Regions from separate parts of the Oceanobacillus sp. MO10714A genome, predicted to be linked through region 1. Evidence: predicted binding sites of a transcription regulator. Region 1 holds the regulator's gene; the other holds the start of a gene.
The links. Region 1 encodes LexA, which represses DNA repair genes until DNA is damaged. Its sites were predicted from a motif close to CGAACATATGTTCG; they were not measured.
Positions count from the first base shown of each region.

Region 2: the regulator LexA is predicted to act here: its motif matches at 3,782-3,795, upstream of uvrB (excinuclease ABC subunit UvrB).

Region 1 covers NZ_JAXHDC010000002.1:238,367-248,297, reverse strand. Annotated here, with positions in the region: gene fabF (beta-ketoacyl-ACP synthase II) at 1-241, shown strand, start outside; gene SPD53_RS03665 (class I adenylate-forming enzyme family protein) at 271-1,992, shown strand; gene SPD53_RS03660 (acyl-CoA thioesterase) at 2,032-2,505, shown strand; gene sirA (sporulation inhibitor of replication protein SirA) at 2,671-3,120, opposite strand; gene tkt (transketolase) at 3,277-5,277, opposite strand; gene SPD53_RS03645 (DUF896 domain-containing protein) at 5,379-5,612, opposite strand; gene SPD53_RS03640 (YneB family resolvase-like protein) at 5,783-6,448, opposite strand; gene lexA (transcriptional repressor LexA) at 6,739-7,362, shown strand; gene glnA (type I glutamate--ammonia ligase) at 7,416-8,753, opposite strand; gene SPD53_RS03625 (methionine gamma-lyase family protein) at 8,812-9,931, opposite strand, start outside.
Region 2 covers NZ_JAXHDC010000004.1:45,090-55,020, reverse strand. Annotated here, with positions in the region: gene SPD53_RS05025 (FdhF/YdeP family oxidoreductase) at 1-799, shown strand, start outside; gene fdhD (formate dehydrogenase accessory sulfurtransferase FdhD) at 812-1,624, shown strand; gene moaD (molybdopterin converting factor subunit 1) at 1,675-1,908, shown strand; gene SPD53_RS05010 (molybdenum cofactor guanylyltransferase) at 1,921-2,493, shown strand; gene SPD53_RS05005 (MogA/MoaB family molybdenum cofactor biosynthesis protein) at 2,512-3,024, shown strand; gene moaC (cyclic pyranopterin monophosphate synthase MoaC) at 3,041-3,529, opposite strand; gene uvrB (excinuclease ABC subunit UvrB) at 3,862-5,844, shown strand; gene uvrA (excinuclease ABC subunit UvrA) at 5,853-8,735, shown strand; gene SPD53_RS04985 (YojF family protein) at 9,551-9,904, shown strand.

The DNA.
Region 1 (9,931 bases):
TACCAAGTCAATGACGGGCCACTTGTTCGGAGCGGCGGGTGGCGTAGAAAGTATTATTACAGTAAAAAGTATGAACGAAAATATTTTTCCGCCAACGATGAATTTACATCAACCTGATCCAGAGTGTGATTTAGATTATGTACCGAACAAAGCCGTCAAGGGACATATTGAAATTGCTTTATCGAATGGATTTGGTTTTGGCGGACATAATGCCGTCCTTGTTTTTAAAAAAATGAAATAAATACATCATTGATTGAGAGGAGATTGTCATTGTCTAAGGCTTTATTAGCAAGTGTTGAAGAAAGAAGAAACAAATTAGAAAATCGTTTTCCCGTCTGGCCCCGTGATACGTTAGCCAGACATTTTGAAAAAGCGACAGAAGCTTATGCTGAGAAACCTTTTCTATATATTAACGGTGAAGAGCATCGTTACGGTGATATTTGGGAACGAGCAATCAAGTATGCGAAAGGCTTTATGCAGCTTGGTGTCAAACGCCGCGATCATATCGCTATTTTAATGGATAATGATGCATCCTTCCCCTCCCTCATGATTGCTGCGTCGATGGTCGGAGCGGTATTTATTCCAATAAATTCAATGCTGACCAAAGGGGAAGTTGAATATATTTTGACCCAATCAGACGCCAAATACTTAGTTTTACAGGAAAAAGTCAAAGATAAACTGCATGGAAAAGCTGTTAAAGAGCTCATGTCAACACCAACGTTTCAAGAAAACAGCGTCCTTGAGAAAGTCATTAGTTTTGAAAAAGTGGGTGCAGAACCTATTGATGAACAGTTCCTGTCCCGGGAAGACTTTTTAAACGGAGCAAAGAAGATTTCCGATTCAGAGCTAGACGCACGCTGGGAGCTGTCCCGCTACCCAGATGAAGTAGCAATTATTATGTATACATCAGGTTCTACCGGCAGTCCTAAAGGGGTTATGTTAACGGATGATATGCTGCTCAGATGCTCGTATGGTACGGTCTTAAGTCGGGCGATAGAGGAAGGAAGAGTGACATTTGCACCGCTCCCGTTTTATCATTGTTTTGCGATTATTGAAGCGATTGGTGCCATGTCTTTTGTCGGAGGTTCAGTCGTTTCCGCACTAGGGGCTTCCCCGCTTAAATCCCTAGAGTTGATGGAGAAGTACCAAGCAAATGATTATCTCTGCGTCCCTTCCACGTTGATGCCAGTTTTAAATCATCCGAGGGTCGGGGAATTCGATTTATCGAATTTGTTCGCCATGTGGTGTGGAGCGGCCGCGGCACCCGTATCAGTTTGGCAAAAAGCGCTTGACGTTCTTGGTGTCACTGAAATGATCACAGGTTATGGACAAACTGAAGTGGTTTCATCCGGCGTAACTACAGAAATAGGCGATCCTTTAGAACGCATCTCCACCCGAGTCGGTCGTCCTAAACTGAATGGCGCGAGCGGTTTACCTGAGTTTAATGGGAGCAGTGTTCAATATAAAACGATTGACCGCGACACAGGTGAGGACTTACCAGACGGCGAAATCGGTGAGCTTGCTGTTAGAGGTGCTACCGTTACGCATGGTTATTATAAAAAGCCTGAAGAAACAGCTAAAGTCATTGATAAGGATGGTTGGCTCAGAACAGGCGATGTCGGCAGAATTGATGAAAATGGCTATATCCAAATGCTCGGCAGAAGTAAGGAAATGTTTAAAGTGTCCGGAGAACTTGTCTCACCAAGAGAGGTAGAGATTGCGATTTCTTATCATCCAGCCGTCGAAGCAGTACAGGTCGTCGGTGTCAGTGATAAAATCACAACTGAAATCGGAGCGGCCTTCATTGAATTAAAAGAAGGTGAAACCTTAAAACGAAAAGACGTCACCGATTGGTGTGCCGAGCGCTTAGCCAAATTTAAAGTTCCACGTCATGTTTGGTTTATAGAATCCTCAGACTGGCCAATGACGAGTACCGGTAAAGTGCAAAAGTTCCGTTTGCAAGACATCGCTGAAGAGCGAATCAAAAGATAAAGTGGAAAATCAATCAAAAAAAGAAAGGAGATTTTTATATTGACAGCAAAGTGGCATCAAACAAATTATCGTGTACCCTATAAAGACACAGACCGAATGGGCGTTGTCCATCACGGCAACTATATCAACTGGTTTGAAATGGCTCGGACCGAATGTATGCGCCACTACGGTGTGGCCTACAGTCATGTGGAAGAAAGGGGCTTCTTACTCCCGGTTCTTGGGGTCGAATGCGATTATAAACAATCGGCGACATTCGATGACTGTATTGCGATTTACACAAAAATCACTGACTATTCACCTATCAAACTCACATTTGCTTATGAGGCCCGGAAAATATCAGAAGAGAATTTCAACACAACACATAATCAAATCGTTATTGAACCTACAGGTGAACTCATTACTTCAGGTATCACAAAACATATGTGGGTTAATCAAGACTTCAAGCCAACGCGGCTCGAGCGATCTGCGCCTGATTTATACCGTGTTCTCGAGAAGTTTGGAGAGAAAGAGTAAGTACACGTGCAGTTGTTCGTTGAAAACCATTGAAAACTCTAATCTTACGTGAAAATTTACCGTCTGAAATCCATTTTAATTTATCGATTTCAGACGGCTTTTATACTAAAGAGGTTCATCTGGTTATAAACATCTATTCAACCTTGCAATAGATAAAAAATATAATTATGGGTAGGAAAAAAATATTTGATTATTGATCAATTTGTTATTTTTAACTGATAACCAGCCATAGTCATTCAAACGATTGTTTATGACAAAATAAAATCCTGGTGAATTACGAAGGATTGGAAAGAAGAATTCCTCTGCTTCTTGAATGGATGAACAAGTTAGTTCAATATGATGACCATCCTCATAGATCGTCAAACTTTTTCCTTCCCAAAAAATCTGTATGTATTTATCCTTCTTTTCTATGTTTACGTCATCGGTTAAGCTGCGCAGGTAAGCTGCCACAAGTGATAATTGGAGTGGTTCAATGACATAATTATATTGTAACTGCAAATAGGTAAGCCTTGGGCATTCTTTAAACTCTTTGAAAAAACGGAAAAGAACACTTGTCTTATAGAAATAATGTACGGCTATCTCGGATTTAACAGAAAAAATAGAATACGTATACATGGAAAGCACTCCTTTTTCATTCCATTATACGTATTCCGCGATACGATTACTGTCATATTCTGTTATAAATTCCCACTAGTTTTGTCGATTAAAAAATTGGCCTCTAAAACATTCGCGTTTTAGAGGCCTGCTCTTCTTTTGAAAATCTAGCTAATCTTAGTTATTAACAAGTTTTTCAGTTAGTTGTACGACATTTTCAACAGTGAATCCAAACTCTGCTACAACTTTATCTCCTGGGGCTGATGCACCAAAGCGATCGATCGCAAGAATGTCACCTTCTGTACCTATGTAGCGGTCCCACCCGAAGGATGCACCCATTTCGATACCTAGACGCTTCGTAACATTCTTAGGTAGTACACTATTCTTATATGCTTCGTCTTGTTTGTTAAAGCGATCCCATGATGGCATGCTTACTACGGAGACGTCAATTCCTTTTTCTTTCAGCGCTTTTTGTGCTTCTACAGCGAGTTGTACTTCAGAACCAGTTGCTAGCAGTAAAGCATCCGCTGTTTCTTTCTCAGCTGGACTTACAATGTATGCACCCTTCTTCACGCCTTCATAAGCTTTCTGGTCTGTACCAGGAAGGGTCGGTAGGTTCTGTCTAGTAAGAACAAGTGCTGTCGGCTCATCTTTAGATTCTAAAGCAAGTCTCCATGCTGCAGCAGTTTCATTCGCATCTGCTGGACGGATTAAGGAAAGGCCAGGCATTGCACGTAATGCAGCAAGATGTTCAACCGGTTCGTGAGTCGGACCATCTTCCCCTACCGCAATCGAGTCATGCGTGAACACATATGTTACCGGTGTCTTCATGATCGAAGCTAGACGAATGGATGGGCGTAAGTAGTCACTGAACACAAAGAACGTTCCGCCATAAACTTTCAAACCGCCATGAAGTGCCATACCGTTTAAGGCAGCACCCATTGCGTGTTCACGAACACCAAACCAGATGTTGCGCCCTGCATAATCTGCTTTTGTGAAGTCACCTTCATCGTTCATCATTGTTTTGTTCGAACCTGCCAAGTCTGCACTACCACCGAAGAAAGTAGGTACTGCTTTAGCGATTGCGTTTAACACTTCACCAGAGGATGCACGAGTTGCAAGAGAGCTTCCTTCTTCAAATACAGGAATCGCTTCTTCCCAATTAACTAGGAGTTCACCTTTGATAGCTTGCTCCAATTGTTCTGCTTCTTCCGGATATTTTTCTTTATACGTAGCGAATTGGTCATTCCAAGCATCTTCTGCTTTCTTGCCATTATCTTGAATTTTCTCTTTGAAATCAGCGTACACTTCTTCTGGTACGTTGAATTCTTCGTGAGCCCATTTGTAATATTCTTTTGTAAGTGTTACTTCATCTTTACCTAATGGCGCTCCGTGGGATGCTGCTGAGTTTGATTTGTTTGGTGATCCGTATCCGATAATTGTTTTTACTTCGATTAATGTTGGTTGATCAGTGTTTGCTTGCGCTTCCTTAATGGCTGCACGGAGAGCATCTACATCATTACCATCTTCCACACGAATTACTTGCCAACCGTATGCTTTGAAACGACTTTCTGTATCCTCTGAGAAGGAACGATCAAGTTCACCATCTAGAGAAATATCATTCGAATCATATAGAGCAATTAGCTTACCTAAGCCAAGGTGGCCCGCTAAAGAAGCTGCTTCATGGGAAATACCTTCCATCAAGTCACCGTCACTCACCAGTGCATATGTGTAATGATCGATGATGGATGCATCTTCTTTATTAAATCTTGCCGCAAGATGTGCTTCTGCCATTGCCATTCCAACAGACATTGCAATACCTTGTCCAAGTGGTCCAGTAGTTGCTTCTACACCGTCTGTATCGAGAACCTCCGGGTGTCCAGGTGTCCGGGAATTCCATTGACGGAAGTTTTTAAGATCATCAATTGTAACATCATAGCCCGAAAGATGTAATAGGCTGTATAACAGCATAGAACCGTGTCCTGCAGATAAAACAAAACGGTCACGATTAAACCATTTTGAGTTTTTTGGGTTATGATTCATAAAATCAGTCCATAGCGTGTAAGCCATAGGTGCAGCACCCATCGGTAGACCCGGGTGGCCAGAATTGGCTTTCTCAATCGCATCAATTGAAAGTGTGCGGATCGTATTGATCGATAGTTGTTCAATATTAGACATAATTATCTCCTTTCAAAGTTCCACAATAATATGTATCTATTTTCTATTCTATAATGAATGTGCAAACTTCACAAGCGAATTAAGTCGAATGCCCAAACAAATTAGTGCTTTTCATTTCTTTTTTGCATATCTTTCACCTTTAGTGGGGTGACGTCATTACCTGCTGGATCAATAACTTTAAGGGTTTTCAGTTGGTTTGTAAATGAACCGCGGATGTTTTGTAAATATTCTTCGCGGAGTTGTTTTTGCTCGGATTTTTCCTCATCGGTTAGGGAGGATTTTTTTGCTTTTTTTGCTAGCTCGTTAATCCGCGCAAGTTTTTCTTTTGATAACATATATGTACCTCCTCTTACAGTTTCCATGAAGGATTAATGCAGGTTGTATCTAACATGTAATAATACCCTACTTTGCACAATAATAACCGTAATTATTTGTAGTATTATTATTGTTTTTCACATTTATTTATAAAGCATAAAACAAAAAAAGACAAGCAATACAACTTGTCTCATTTAAGGTTTTCATTTTGCAGGTCGCTATTTTGTTCATACTCTTGATAACGACGGTGGACGGTTGCTTTTGAAATATTATACCCCAAGCCATTTAATGTGCTTGTGATTTCCCCGAAAGTAAGTTTTTTATCGCGAAGACGTACAATTTCCTCAAGCGGCACTTCCAATCTTTCTCTCCCCGGTGCTTTTCCGATATTTTTTAAATTATTTCTCGGATTATATCCATCTTTTACTGCCCGTTGCATTCCACGTTTAATTTTCAAATTATGAATTTTCCTTTGGTATTCCTCGACAATACCGACAATCTGTAAAACCATAGAATCTGATTCTGATAATTCCAGCTCTCCATCATGAATCGCTGTGTATATAGAAATATTTAACTTTTGTAATTGATGAAACAGGGCTATTTTCGTATTCCCTCTACCTAGTCTCGTTTCATCTTGAATTAATAGGCATTCCGCTTCCTCATTTGAAAAATGTTCAAGCATTTCAAAGATACCGTCCCTATTAATCTCATAACCACTCACCTGCTCTTCAATACATGTAACGACATCCAATCCTTGTCGGGTCGCTAGTTCATACAATTCTTCTTTTTGCCTAGCGAGTGATGATTCCTGTTCTTTTTTATCTGTGCTTACTCTACAATAGATGACTGCTTTCACGATTCGATTTCTCCTTCTTGGGTGATTAAGCATTGGCAATGAGAGAGAAATATAAGAATACCAAAGTTAAGATGAAACCGACAGTAAAGAATATATCTTCTTTTGAATACTTCGCAAATAATCTATTGAACATAGTTAAATCCCTCCACTTTTTTAGAACTTTTGTTCTAGAACGTATTATCGCACGAACAAGTGGTCCTGTCAACAGTTTTTTCGAACGAACGTTTGCATAATCTTTCTTACGATGGTAAACTAGTAATAATAAATCCTATGTAAGAGGTGATAAATAGATGACAAAAGTTTCTAAAAGACAACAGATGATTTTAGATTTTATAAAAAAAGAAGTTCATGCAAAAGGTTATCCACCATCCGTTCGAGAAATCGCTGTGGCTGTCGGACTTGCATCGAGTTCAACCGTTCATGGACACTTGGAAAGATTAGAAGCAAAAGGGTTTATCCGTCGTGACCCGACTAAGCCAAGGGCCATTGAAATATTAGATCAAGACGGTGAAGGGAATATTCCGAAAAATACAGCTCGTTATGCTCCAGTAATCGGTAAGGTTACTGCTGGAATACCCATTACCGCTGTTGAAAATATCGAGGAGTATGTCCCTGTGCCGAGTTCACATGCGAGCCCGGATGATAATTTATTTGTCCTTGTCATTGAAGGTGAAAGTATGATTGAAGCTGGTATTCTTGAAGGTGACATGGTCATTGTAAAACAGCAGAACACGGCTAATAATGGAGATATCGTTGTAGCGATGACAGATGATGACGAGGCAACGGTGAAGCGTTTCTTTAAAGAAGAAAAAATGATTCGCTTGCAACCAGAAAACGCTACAATGGAACCATTATTTTATGAAAAGGTTAGTATTTTAGGTAAAGTAATCGGATTATACAGAGATATTCATTAAAAAACATCTGATCTTCGCATTCGGTGCAAAGATCAGATGTTTTGTTTACAAGATTAATAGGATGTTAAATATTGTTCGCGCTCCCAAGGATGAACTGTATTATTAAACATTTGCCACTCATATTCTTTTGCTTCCACATAATTTTGATAGAGATGTTTTCCTAGTGCCTGAATAATGACAGGGTCTTTTTCCATCTCATCAAGCGCTTCTTTCAATGTGGCTGGTAAATCTTTCACTCCATTTTCTATTCTTTCTTTTTTCGTCATTGCATAAATGTTCTGGTCAACTGCTTGTGGTGGTTGTAATTTATGTTCGATCCCGTCTAGGCCTGAAGCAAGCAAGACAGAAAGTGCCAAATATGGATTTGATGCCGGATCCACACTTCTTACTTCAACACGTGTACTCACACCTCTTGAACTTGGTATCCGTAATAACGGACTCCGGTTCGAACTGGACCAAGCTACATAACAAGGTGCTTGGTAACCTGGTACGAGCCGTTTATATGAGTTTACAATTGGGTTTGTCACTGCAGTGAAGTTAGTTGCATGTTCCAGAAGCCCAGCGATAAATTGGCTAGCTATATCCGTCAATTGGCGTTCACTTGCTTCATCAAAAAACATATTTTCACCGTCTTTAAACAGGGACATGTTGACATGCATCCCTGAGCCGTCTACACCAAATAGTGGTTTCGGCATAAATGTCGCGTGCAGATTATGTCTTCTTGCGACCGTTTTAACGACAAGCTTAAACGTTTGGATATCGTCCGCGTGACGAACAGCATCCGAGTATTCAAAGTCAATTTCATGTTGTCCTGGTGCACCCTCATGGTGCGATGCTTCAATTTTAAAGCCCATTTCTTCCAGTTCCAGAACAATATCCCGCCTGCAGTTTTCCCCAAGATCTGTCGGGGCAAGATCGAAATAACCACCGTGATCATTCAACTCAAGAATTGGTTCACCTTTTTCATTCAGCTTGAATAAAAAGAATTCCGGTTCGGTACCGATATTAAATGTATCAAATCCGAGCTCTTCCATCCGTTTCAAATTTCTTTTTAAAATATAACGGGGACATCCCGAAAATGGTGTTCCATCCGCATTGTAAATATCACAGATGAAACGGGCTACTTTTCCTTTATCAGATGTCCAAGGAAATACAACAAAGGAATCTAAGTCCGGATATAAATACATGTCTGATTCCTCAATACGCACGAACCCTTCGATTGAAGAACCATCAAACATCATCTTATTGTTTAACGCTTTATCCAATTGACTGAGTGGTATCTCCACATTTTTAATTGTTCCAAGAATATCGGTAAATTGCAGTCTAATAAAGCGGACATTTTCCTCTTTAATCTTTTCTTTGATCGTTTCCTTTGTAATTTCGGTTCCCAACTAAATCTCCTCCAACTATTAGTTTGGATGTTAATCTCCACCCAAATATTACTATACCCTATTCAACGAGGAGAAAACCTTTTTTCTCAAGTGCTGTGACTGCCCGGGTTAAAGCAAGTTTTACGTGGGAATACGTAAGCCCCCCTTGAACGTAAGCCGTGTACGGAGCACGGATTGGTCCATCTGCGGATAATTCAATGCTTGATCCTTGGATGAATGTTCCCCCTGCCATAATGACTTCATCTTCATAGCCTGGCATTTCACTTGGAAATGGTGTCACATAAGCATTTACAGGGGAATTCTCTTGGATTGCCTGGCAAAATGCAATCATTTGCTCCGCTGTATCGAATGTGACGGATTGGATTAAATCGGTCCGTTTGCTCTGGTAAGCTGGTGTCGTTGTAAACCCGGCCAATTCAAGGAATCGTGATGTAAATATTGCGCCCTTTAATGCTTCGCCAACTACATGAGGAGCGAGGAAAAATCCTTGAAACAGTTCTTGCAGCATGTTTAATGTCGCTCCGCTTTCTTTCCCTAGTCCAGGTGCAGTTAAACGGTTGGCACATTGTTCGACCAAAAGTTCGTCTCCCACAATATAGCCACCAGAGCGAACAATTCCTCCGCCTGGATTTTTAATGAGGGACCCTGCCATCAGATTAACACCTACATGAGTTGGTTCCAGCTCTTCCACAAATTCACCGTAACAATTATCAACAAATACGATAACGTCATCTTTTATTTCTTTTACAAAATCGACCATTTCTTTAATTTCTGCCACTGTGAAAGAAGGTCGGTCATCATAACCTTTTGAACGCTGAATGCCGATTACTTTCGTATTTGCTCGGATTCTTTGACTGACGGCAGCAAAATCAACAGCCCCGTCCTCCTGCAAATCAACTTCTCCATAACCGATTGCATACTCTTTTAATGAACCTGGAGAATTTCCTCTTTTACCAACTACTTCTTCGAGCGTATCGTACGGCTTTCCTGTTATATATAGGAGTTCATCTCCTGATCGAAGCACACCAAATAAGGCGGTCGAGATGGCATGTGTACCGGAAACGAGTTGGGGACGGACGAGCGCATCTTCTGTCCCGAATACATCACGATATACCGCTTCAAGCGCGTCCCTGCCCATATCATCATACCCATAACCAGTTGTAGAGTTAAAATGGCTG
Region 2 (9,931 bases), on a different contig from region 1:
CTTAGTCGATGCGAAAGAAGCGGTCATTGTTCTTCCAGCCATGACAAGGTATGAGCAAGAAGGAGGAGGAACCTCAACATCGACAGAGCGGATGGTTTATTTTTCACCAGAGATTAAGGGACCACGGATTGAAGAAGCAAGATGTGAGTGGGAAGTTTATGTGGACTTAGCGAAACGCGTTAAGCCGGAAGAGAGCGATTTAATCAATTTCACATCCGCAGCTGAGATTCGAGAAGAAATTGCGAAAGCTGCGCCGAATTATGACGGCATTCAGCATTTGAAGAATCGCGGCGATTTGTTTCAGTGGGGAGGAGCCTGGCTCTGTGAAGACGGAATATGCCCGACACCGGACGGAAGAGGTAATCTAATTGCGGTGGAAATTCCCGAACACCGGAAGCCGGAAGGGCATTTTCATGTAACGACGAGAAGAGGAAAACAATTCAATTCAATGATATATGACGAACTAGATCCATTTAATGCAGCGGACCGGGATGATGTGCTGATGAATGAATTGGATGCAGCAGAACTTGGTGTTGCGGAAGGAGATCCCATTGTTGTCTATAATCAATATGGCATGTATAAAGGGCAAGCGAAGTTCGTAAATATTAAAGCCGGAAATATTGAACTTCATTGGCCAGAGGGGAATGTAGTCATCCCGCAAGGTGTATATGAAGAATTTGCGGGGATACCGGAATATACAACCCTTGTTATTGTGGAAAAGGCTGATAGTTTCTATGCGCATAAAGATATGAAATATAAAGAGAAGCGGATCGAGGAGCTGGAAATGGAGCCAAGCTAAGGAGGGATTCCGATGAGCATTGTCGATGAACCAGGGTGGAAGACGATTAAGATTAAGGGAACCCATCAAGAAAATGTGTCAGAAGCAATAGCGGCAGAATTTCCCTTAACCTTGATGCTGGATGGTCATGAGTTTGCGACGATTGTTTGTTCTCCGGGTCAACTGGAAGATTTAGTCGTCGGATTTCTTGCTTCGGAAGGGGTCATCCGTACAGCTGCTGAAATAAAAGAGATCCAAGTTGATGTGTATACAGGTTTCTCCCATATCGCACTCCATAAACCAGTGCAACCGGATCAATTTGATCACTCCAGCCGTATGATTGGATCTTGTTGCGGGAAAAGCCGCCAGTTTTATTTTAAAAGTGATGCTCGGGTGGCGAAGACGATAACTAGTGAGCTTGAAGTAACAGTTGATCAGTGCATGCGATTGATGAAAGGGTTGATGAATAGCTCGCCTGAATTTGAACGGACTGGAGGCGTCCATAATGCGGCGCTTGCAACACCAACTGATTTATTGTTCACCCGAACAGATATTGGCAGGCATAATGCGCTTGATAAAGTATTTGGGGCCATGCTCCAAGGTAACATTCCTGCAAGGGGAAAACTTGTTGTCTTCAGTGGGAGAGTCTCATCAGAAGTATTACTGAAAATTTCAAAAATGGGAATTGGGATCATTTTGTCCAAATCTGCTGTTACAGATCTTGCTGTGAAACTTGCTGATGAACTTGGGATAACGGTTATTGGATTTTTGCGGGGCGACCGGATGAATATTTATACACGTCCTGACCGTGTGCGCGGGATCGACCCTTATTTGCGGTGTGATTAGTCATGTGCTACCATTTTTGTAATAAGTTGTGATATGAAGGAGGATGTGACTTGATTAAAGTGTTACTATTTGCTGAATTACAGGAAACAACTGGGAAGTCGAATCTGGATATTCCAGTACAAAATATCACTGTCCGGCAATTGAAAGAAAAACTTAAAATAAATTATCCACAGCTGAATTTACATGATGTGATGACGGCTATTAATGAAGAATATGCAAGGGAAGATGACGCGATTACGTCAGGTGATACCGTTGCTTTCATTCCTCCGGTCAGTGGTGGTTAATTTGGCATGGTGATGGGAACTATTGTTGGCGTAATTCTAGCAGGTGGGAAATCACGTAGATTCGGAAGTCCCAAATCGTTCGCAGTGAAAGATAACAAAGCATTTTTCCAGTGGTCTCTTGAGGCGATTACACCAGTTGTTGATGATACGATTCTTATTACAAATCAAGACCTGAAGGGAAAGTTTCCACCAGAATTGGAAGTGGAGATTGTTACCGATATGGAAAAGTTTGCCGGGAAAGGTCCGCTTGCTGGGCTATATACTGCAATGCAAGAGAAAGAAGCTTGTTGGTATGCGGTTATACCAACAGATGTCCCGTTTATGGCAAAGGAAGTTTTCGAGCGATTACTAACGGAAAGAAAGGGAGTACAAGCGGTAATTCCAGTAGTTAATGAAAGACTGCAACCATTGATTGCACTTTATCATCATACACTTAAACAACGAATCAAGACATTGCTCGAAACGGATAGATTGCATATGCGTGCACTGTTAGATAAAGCTGACGTGAAATATGTGCCGTTTTCTGATGAAGAGCCTTTTATTAACATAAATCGGTTAGAGGACTTTAACAGCCATATTCAATGAGGGATCGAGGGATTAGTGATGCATGAAGAGCATAAAACACTTGCGCCGAATTTCATTAATTGCGCAGTGTTAACGATTAGTGACACACGAAATAAGCAAAATGATAAGAGTGGAAAACTGATTATTGATTTATTGAATCATGATAAACATGAGGTTACTTGTTATGAAATTGTACCGGATGATGCGGAAGTCATTAAGGCAACAATGAAATTACTTGTTAAAAATCAGTTGGTAGATGCGATTATACTAAATGGAGGTACTGGAATTGCTGCCAGGGATGTGACGATTGAAGCGGTGCAGCCTCTTTTTGCAAAGGAATTGCCGGGATTTGGCGAACTGTTCCGGATGATTAGTTACGAAGAGGATATTGGAAGTGCAAGTATGTTGTCCCGAGCGACATGCGGATCCATTAATCACCGTCTCGTCTTCATCATACCTGGTTCAACAGGAGCCGTCCGACTAGCGATGGAGAAACTTATCCTACCAGAAATCGCCCATGGTGTTCATGAACTGAAAAAGGATTTAAGCTGAGATTACAAGCGGAGTATCAAGACTTCCGCTTGTAATCTCCGCTTTTTCCACCGCTTTTTTGGAGCAGATAGGTTTCTCCGATTACAATTCCTTTATCGATTGCCTTACACATATCATAGATAGTTAAGGCGGCTGTCGTAACGGCAGTTAATGCTTCCATTTCCACGCCGGTACTGCCGATTGTTTTTACTTCCGCTAGAATAATTAATTCATAGTCTCCTGACTTCGATCGATTCCATTCAAACTGAATAGAAACACCACTGATTGGAATCGGATGACACATTGGAATCAAGTTGGATGTTTGCTTCGTCCCCATGATGCCAGCAACTTCTGCAACCCCAAGGACATCTCCTTTTTTATTCTTCTGTTCCACAATATTTTTATAGATCTCCTGAGACATCTTCACACTAGATCTTGCTGTTGCTGTACGATTGGTTGTCTGCTTTTCTGTTATATCGACCATCCTGGCCCGTCCTTGCTCATCGAAATGCGTAAACTCCTGCATATTCATCCCCCTCTATCTGTTTATTACAGTTTAATGAATTGCGTTCTTGTTGACAAATATCAACGTAACCCAGTGCTAAAGTCTTTCTTTTAAATAAATACTTGAACCATTTCTAAAAAAAGGCTCACCAGCGGCCTGTGGGAAGGCGCGGTCGTGAAAGCCGGAAAGAAGGTTTCCGTTCATGTTTCTTAATTATACCCCAAATAAAATAAGTGATTACGCCTTTTTGTCACTAGTTTTTTAAATATCAAACGAATAGACGTTCGTTTTTCTTTAATTATTTCATCCGTTTGTGGTAAAATAGTTACTAGATATTTAGGGAGGCAGAACTCGTGAATAATAAGTTTGAACTCGTATCGAATTACGAACCGGCTGGTGATCAGCCACAAGCAATCGACGAACTTGTGCAAAAGGTTTTGGCAGGTCAAAGACACCAAACACTACTTGGTGCAACTGGAACAGGGAAAACATTTACCGTATCGAACGTGGTAAAGGAAATCAACCGTCCGACATTAGTAATTGCTCATAATAAAACCTTAGCGGGTCAACTATATAGTGAGTTTAAAGAGTTTTTCCCAAATAACGCAGTAGAATATTTTGTCAGTTATTATGACTATTATCAGCCAGAAGCTTATGTACCATCAACAGACACTTTCATTGAAAAAGATGCAAGTGTGAACGATGAAATAGATAAACTCCGGCACTCCGCAACCTCGGCTCTGTTTGAGCGCGAGGATGTACTTATTGTTGCCAGTGTATCCTGTATTTACGGTCTCGGTAGTCCAGAAGAGTATGGTAGTCAAGTCCTTTCCTTACGAATGGGGATGGAGAAGGACCGTGACCAGTTATTACGGGATCTAGTAGATATACAATATGCAAGAAATGATATCGAATTCCAGCGGGGGACGTTCCGCGTTCGTGGTGATTCGGTGGAAATTATCCCTGCATCCAGGGAAGAACATTGTATCCGGATTGAATTTTTTGGTGATGAAATCGATCGAATTCGTGAGGTGGATGCCCTAACCGGCGAAATTATCGGTGATAGGGAACACGTGGCAATTTTCCCGGCATCTCACTTCGTTACCCGCGAAGATATTATGAAAAAAGCAATTCAGAACATCGAAAAAGAGCTGGAAGAACGTTTGAAAGTATTACGTTCAGAAAATAAACTGCTGGAAGCGCAGCGGATTGAACAGCGGACGAATTATGATCTTGAGATGATGCGTGAGATGGGCTTTTGTTCCGGAATCGAGAACTATTCCCGGCATCTTACATTAAGAGAGGCTGGAGCGACCCCGTATACATTGCTTGATTACTTCCCAGATGACTTTTTAGTCGTTATTGATGAGTCCCATGTTACATTACCGCAAATTCGGGGGATGTATAATGGAGACCAGGCAAGAAAGCAAGTGCTTGTCGATCATGGTTTCCGGCTGCCATCCGCACTTGATAACCGGCCACTTCGTTTTGAAGAATTCGAAGAGAAGACGAACCAGCTCATTTATGTGTCAGCAACACCAGGTCCCTATGAACTGGAGCATACTCCGGAAATGACGGAACAAATTATCCGACCGACGGGATTACTTGATCCGAAAATTGAAGTACGTCCTATCGAAGGGCAAATTGATGACCTGATTGAAGAAATCAATGAACGGACCGAAAGGAATGAACGGGTCCTGGTCACAACACTAACGAAGAAAATGTCAGAGGATTTGACCGACTATTTGAAGGAGCTTGGTATAAAAGTAGCCTACTTACATTCAGAAATTAAAACCCTCGAACGAATCGAAGTTATTCGCGATTTACGGGTTGGAAAATATGATGTTTTGATTGGAATCAACCTACTTCGGGAAGGATTAGATATACCGGAAGTTTCGCTTGTCGTTATTCTGGATGCGGATAAAGAGGGCTTCCTGCGCTCTGAACGTTCCCTTATTCAAACGATCGGCCGTGCTGCCCGTAATGAAAAAGGGGAAGTTATTATGTATGCCGACAAGATTACGGATTCGATGCAGAAGGCAATAGATGAAACAAATCGTAGACGGCAAATCCAGATTGCCTATAATGAAGAACATGGAATTACACCAAAAACAATCAAAAAAGATATTCGCGATGTCATAAAAGCAACGATTGAAGCAGCAGACGAAGAAACAGAAGAGAAGAAAATTACTAGCTTTGCCCAAGTTACGAAGAAGAATCGCCCGCAAGTTATCGAACAACTCGAGAAGGAAATGCGGGAAGCAGCAAAAGCGCTTGATTTTGAAAAAGCAGCAGAGCTTCGTGATATTGTTTTCGAACTTAAAGCGGAAGGATGAGCATGTACATGCCAGAGAAAAAACAAATTGTAGTACAAGGAGCGAGAGAGCATAACTTAAAAGGGATAGATGTGACGATACCGAAAAATAAATTGGTCGTCGTCACAGGTCTATCCGGTTCAGGGAAATCCTCTCTCGCCTTTGATACGATCTATGCAGAAGGACAAAGACGTTATGTTGAGTCATTGTCCGCCTATGCCAGAATGTTTCTAGGTCAAACGAATAAACCGGATGTAGATGTGATTGAAGGCTTATCACCGGCGATTTCAATTGACCAGAAAACGACAAGTAACAACCCGAGATCAACCGTTGCAACTGTAACGGAAATTTATGATTATTTACGATTGTTATATGCGCGAGTAGGACATCCAACATGTCCGATTCACGGCATTGAAATCACTTCACAAACGGTTCAACAGATGGTCGACCGCGTGATGGAGTATCCAGAACGGACGAGAATGCAGATTCTTGCTCCTGTTGTTTCTGGAAGAAAGGGGGAGCATGTCAAGGTATTAGAGAAGCTCCGTCAAGAAGGTTATGTTCGCTTGCGAATTGACGGCGAGATGCGGGAAATCCATGAAGATATTAGTCTTGAGAAGAATAAGAAACATTCGATTGAAGTAGTCATCGACCGAATTGTCGTTAAACCGGACATTGAAGGCCGGCTTGCAGACTCGATTGAAACGGGGCTCCGGTTAGGTGAGGGGCGGATAATTGTTGATGTGATCGGTGAGGAAGAACTCATATTCAGTGAGGATCACTCGTGTCCGATTTGCGGATTTTCCATTGGAGAAATTGAGCCAAGGCTATTCTCTTTTAATAGTCCGTTCGGGGCTTGTCCAACTTGTGATGGACTTGGTACGAAACTTGAAGTTGACCTAGACCTTGTGATCCCTGACTGGGATTTAACACTTGAGGAGCATGCGATTGTACCTTGGAAGCCCATTAGCTCTCAATACTACCCTCAGCTTTTAAAGAGTGTGTGTGACCATTACGGTATACCAATGGATATTCCGGTTAAAGATATCCCGAAAAAACAAATGGACATCATTTTATATGGGAGCGGCAAAGAGAAAATTCGTTTTTATTTCAAAAATGACTTCGGAAAAGTCCGTGACGTGGATATTATCTTTGAAGGTGTGATGAATAACATCAACCGCCGATACCATGAAACGTCATCTGACTTTACAAGAGAGACATTGGAGAAATATATGGCGGTAAACAATTGTAAGACTTGTAAAGGACACCGCCTGAAAAAAGAAGCGTTATCTGTTCTCATTGACGGTAAACATATTAGCAAGATCACCGAGTATTCTGTTGTGGACGCAATGGATTTCATTAAAAATCTGAAGCTCTCTGAAAAAGAACAACAGATTGCTAAACTCGTCCTTAAAGAAATTGAGAATCGGCTAAGCTTTTTAAATAATGTCGGGCTGGATTATTTAACACTTTCCCGTTCAGCAGGAACACTTTCCGGCGGAGAAGCACAGCGAATCCGTCTCGCAACTCAGATCGGTTCCGCTTTAACAGGTGTTCTTTATGTGTTGGACGAACCATCTATTGGCTTGCATCAGCGTGATAATGATAAGTTGATTGAATCATTGAAAAAAATGCGTGACCTTGATAATACGTTAATTGTCGTTGAGCATGATGAAGATACAATGCTTGCAGCGGATTGGCTCATCGATATTGGTCCAGGTGCAGGTGAACATGGCGGTAAGATTATCGCAAGTGATACTCCGGAAAATGTGATGAATGATGATGAATCCCTAACTGGCAGATATTTGGCTGGTAAAGAATTCATTCCGTTACCGGCAACAAGGCGGAAACCGGATGATCGTTATATAGAAGTCATTGGGGCCGAAGAAAATAACTTGAAAAAAGTAAACGCGAAAATTCCAATCGGATTATTCAATGTAGTGACAGGTGTTTCAGGGTCAGGCAAAAGTACCCTCGTAAATGAAATAATCTATAAAGCCTTGTCCACAAAGCTTTACCGTGCTCGTTTACGGAAACCGGGTAAGCATAAAGAAATTAAAGGCATCGAATATCTAGATAAAATCATTGAAATCGATCAGTCACCGATTGGTAGAACCCCGCGTTCAAATCCGGCAACCTATACGGGTGTATTCGATGATATCCGTGATGTATTTGCCCAGACGAACGAAGCGAAAATCCGTGGTTATAAAAAAGGACGGTTCAGCTTTAATGTAAAAGGCGGCCGTTGCGAAGCATGTAAGGGTGACGGGATTATTAAAATTGAAATGCATTTTCTCCCGGATGTTTACGTCCCGTGCGAGGTCTGTCATGGACAGCGTTATAACCGGGAGACGCTAGAAGTGAAATATAAAGGTAAAAGTATTGCTGATGTTTTGGATATGCGGGTAGAGGAAGCACGTGAATTCTTCAGCGCAATTCCTAAAATTAAGCGTAAAATCGAGACAATCTATGACGTCGGTCTTGGTTATATAAGACTGGGTCAACCTGCAACGACTTTATCTGGCGGGGAAGCTCAACGCGTGAAGCTTGCAAGTGAACTCCATAAACGTTCAAACGGGAAATCCTTGTATATTCTGGACGAACCGACAACAGGTCTCCACACAGATGACATTAAACGATTATTGACGGTGCTTCATCGCCTTGTTGAAAATGGTGATACTGTACTAATCATCGAACATAATCTCGATGTCATTAAAACTGCCGACCATATTATCGACTTAGGTCCTGAAGGTGGAGCAGGTGGCGGGAAGGTTATTGCGACTGGAACACCTGAGGACATCGCCCGGAAATCGGATAAATCCTACACAGGAAAATACTTGAAACCCATCCTGGAACGTGACCGGAAACGGATGGATGAAAGAATGAAGGAAAAAGAAACATTAAGCAATTAATCAATTACAAACACCCCAGACACCTAGCTTACAGCAGTTTTGGGGTGTTTTTATATCCTAAACACTACACACTTTCATTCAGCGTAAGTGTTTTGCTTGTTCATTTAATTTGGCGCTCTAATCGCCGTTCAGTTTCCCGGAGGACGGATGCGCATCCTAGGGCTCCGCGCTGAGCCTCGACGCACAGGATGTGCTAATGCAGACGTTGCCACATACGAGAGCGTTCTTAGTCTGCCTCGGAAGAAAAGCACTTCCTGCGGGGTCTCATCGTCTCCGCTTTCCCGCAGGAGTCACCGTCCTCCGGGAAACTGAACTGGTAGGGATGATTATTATGAATGGAAACTATCACCCTAAGATCAGCGTTCTATTCCTAAAATGAAAAATAGTGTTCCAAATTTGGCTTTCCCCTCGGAGCAGTCCAGACACCTCGAGACTCCTGCAGGAGGAAAGGCATAGGTGAGACCCCGCAGGGCGCCAGCCAGAGGAGGCTCACCAGCCGCCTGCGGAAAGCGAGAGGTGTCTGGACTGCGAACCTCCAGATGAAAGTTGCACACACTTACGCTGAATGAAAGTAATGTTAATTGTTATTTATCACGCATTAACGGTCTGTAATACCCCGCCTCTAAACAGGAGGGAAGCCCAACATGTGTAGGTGGGGGATATACAGTCGTAAATACCTGATTCTGTTCAACTATCATTCAGTGGGGGTAAGGAATGCCCCATTGAATGGAGTTTCACTTTATCAGGCCGTAATTTTTGACGTCAACCTTTAGATTATGTACATTTAAACTAGAGTTATGTAGGAGGATAATGGAATGGAACCTATTAATGTATCAAAAGTTCAAGCATGTTTGGATGACTACATAAACAAATCTGTTTATCTCCATCTTGAAACAACTAACGGTGCTTACGCGAGTCATATAAATGAAAAAGCGTATAACGTTGGAGCTTTCATCCGAAATGCTGAAGTGAAATTTACAAATGCTAAAATCGTTGAAAATAACAGTGTATACCGAGTAGGTCTCAAATTGGAAATCGGTTGGGTTTATGCTGAAGGCTTAACGGATTGGACGGTAACGGAAGAAGGGCAATTATTGCTCGCTGGCCATGATAGGGAAGGTAGGTTAATGGTGGCACTGCAAATTAGTGAACAGCCATTTACAAATTAAAGTGTAAGATTGTTTTTAAACGGAATG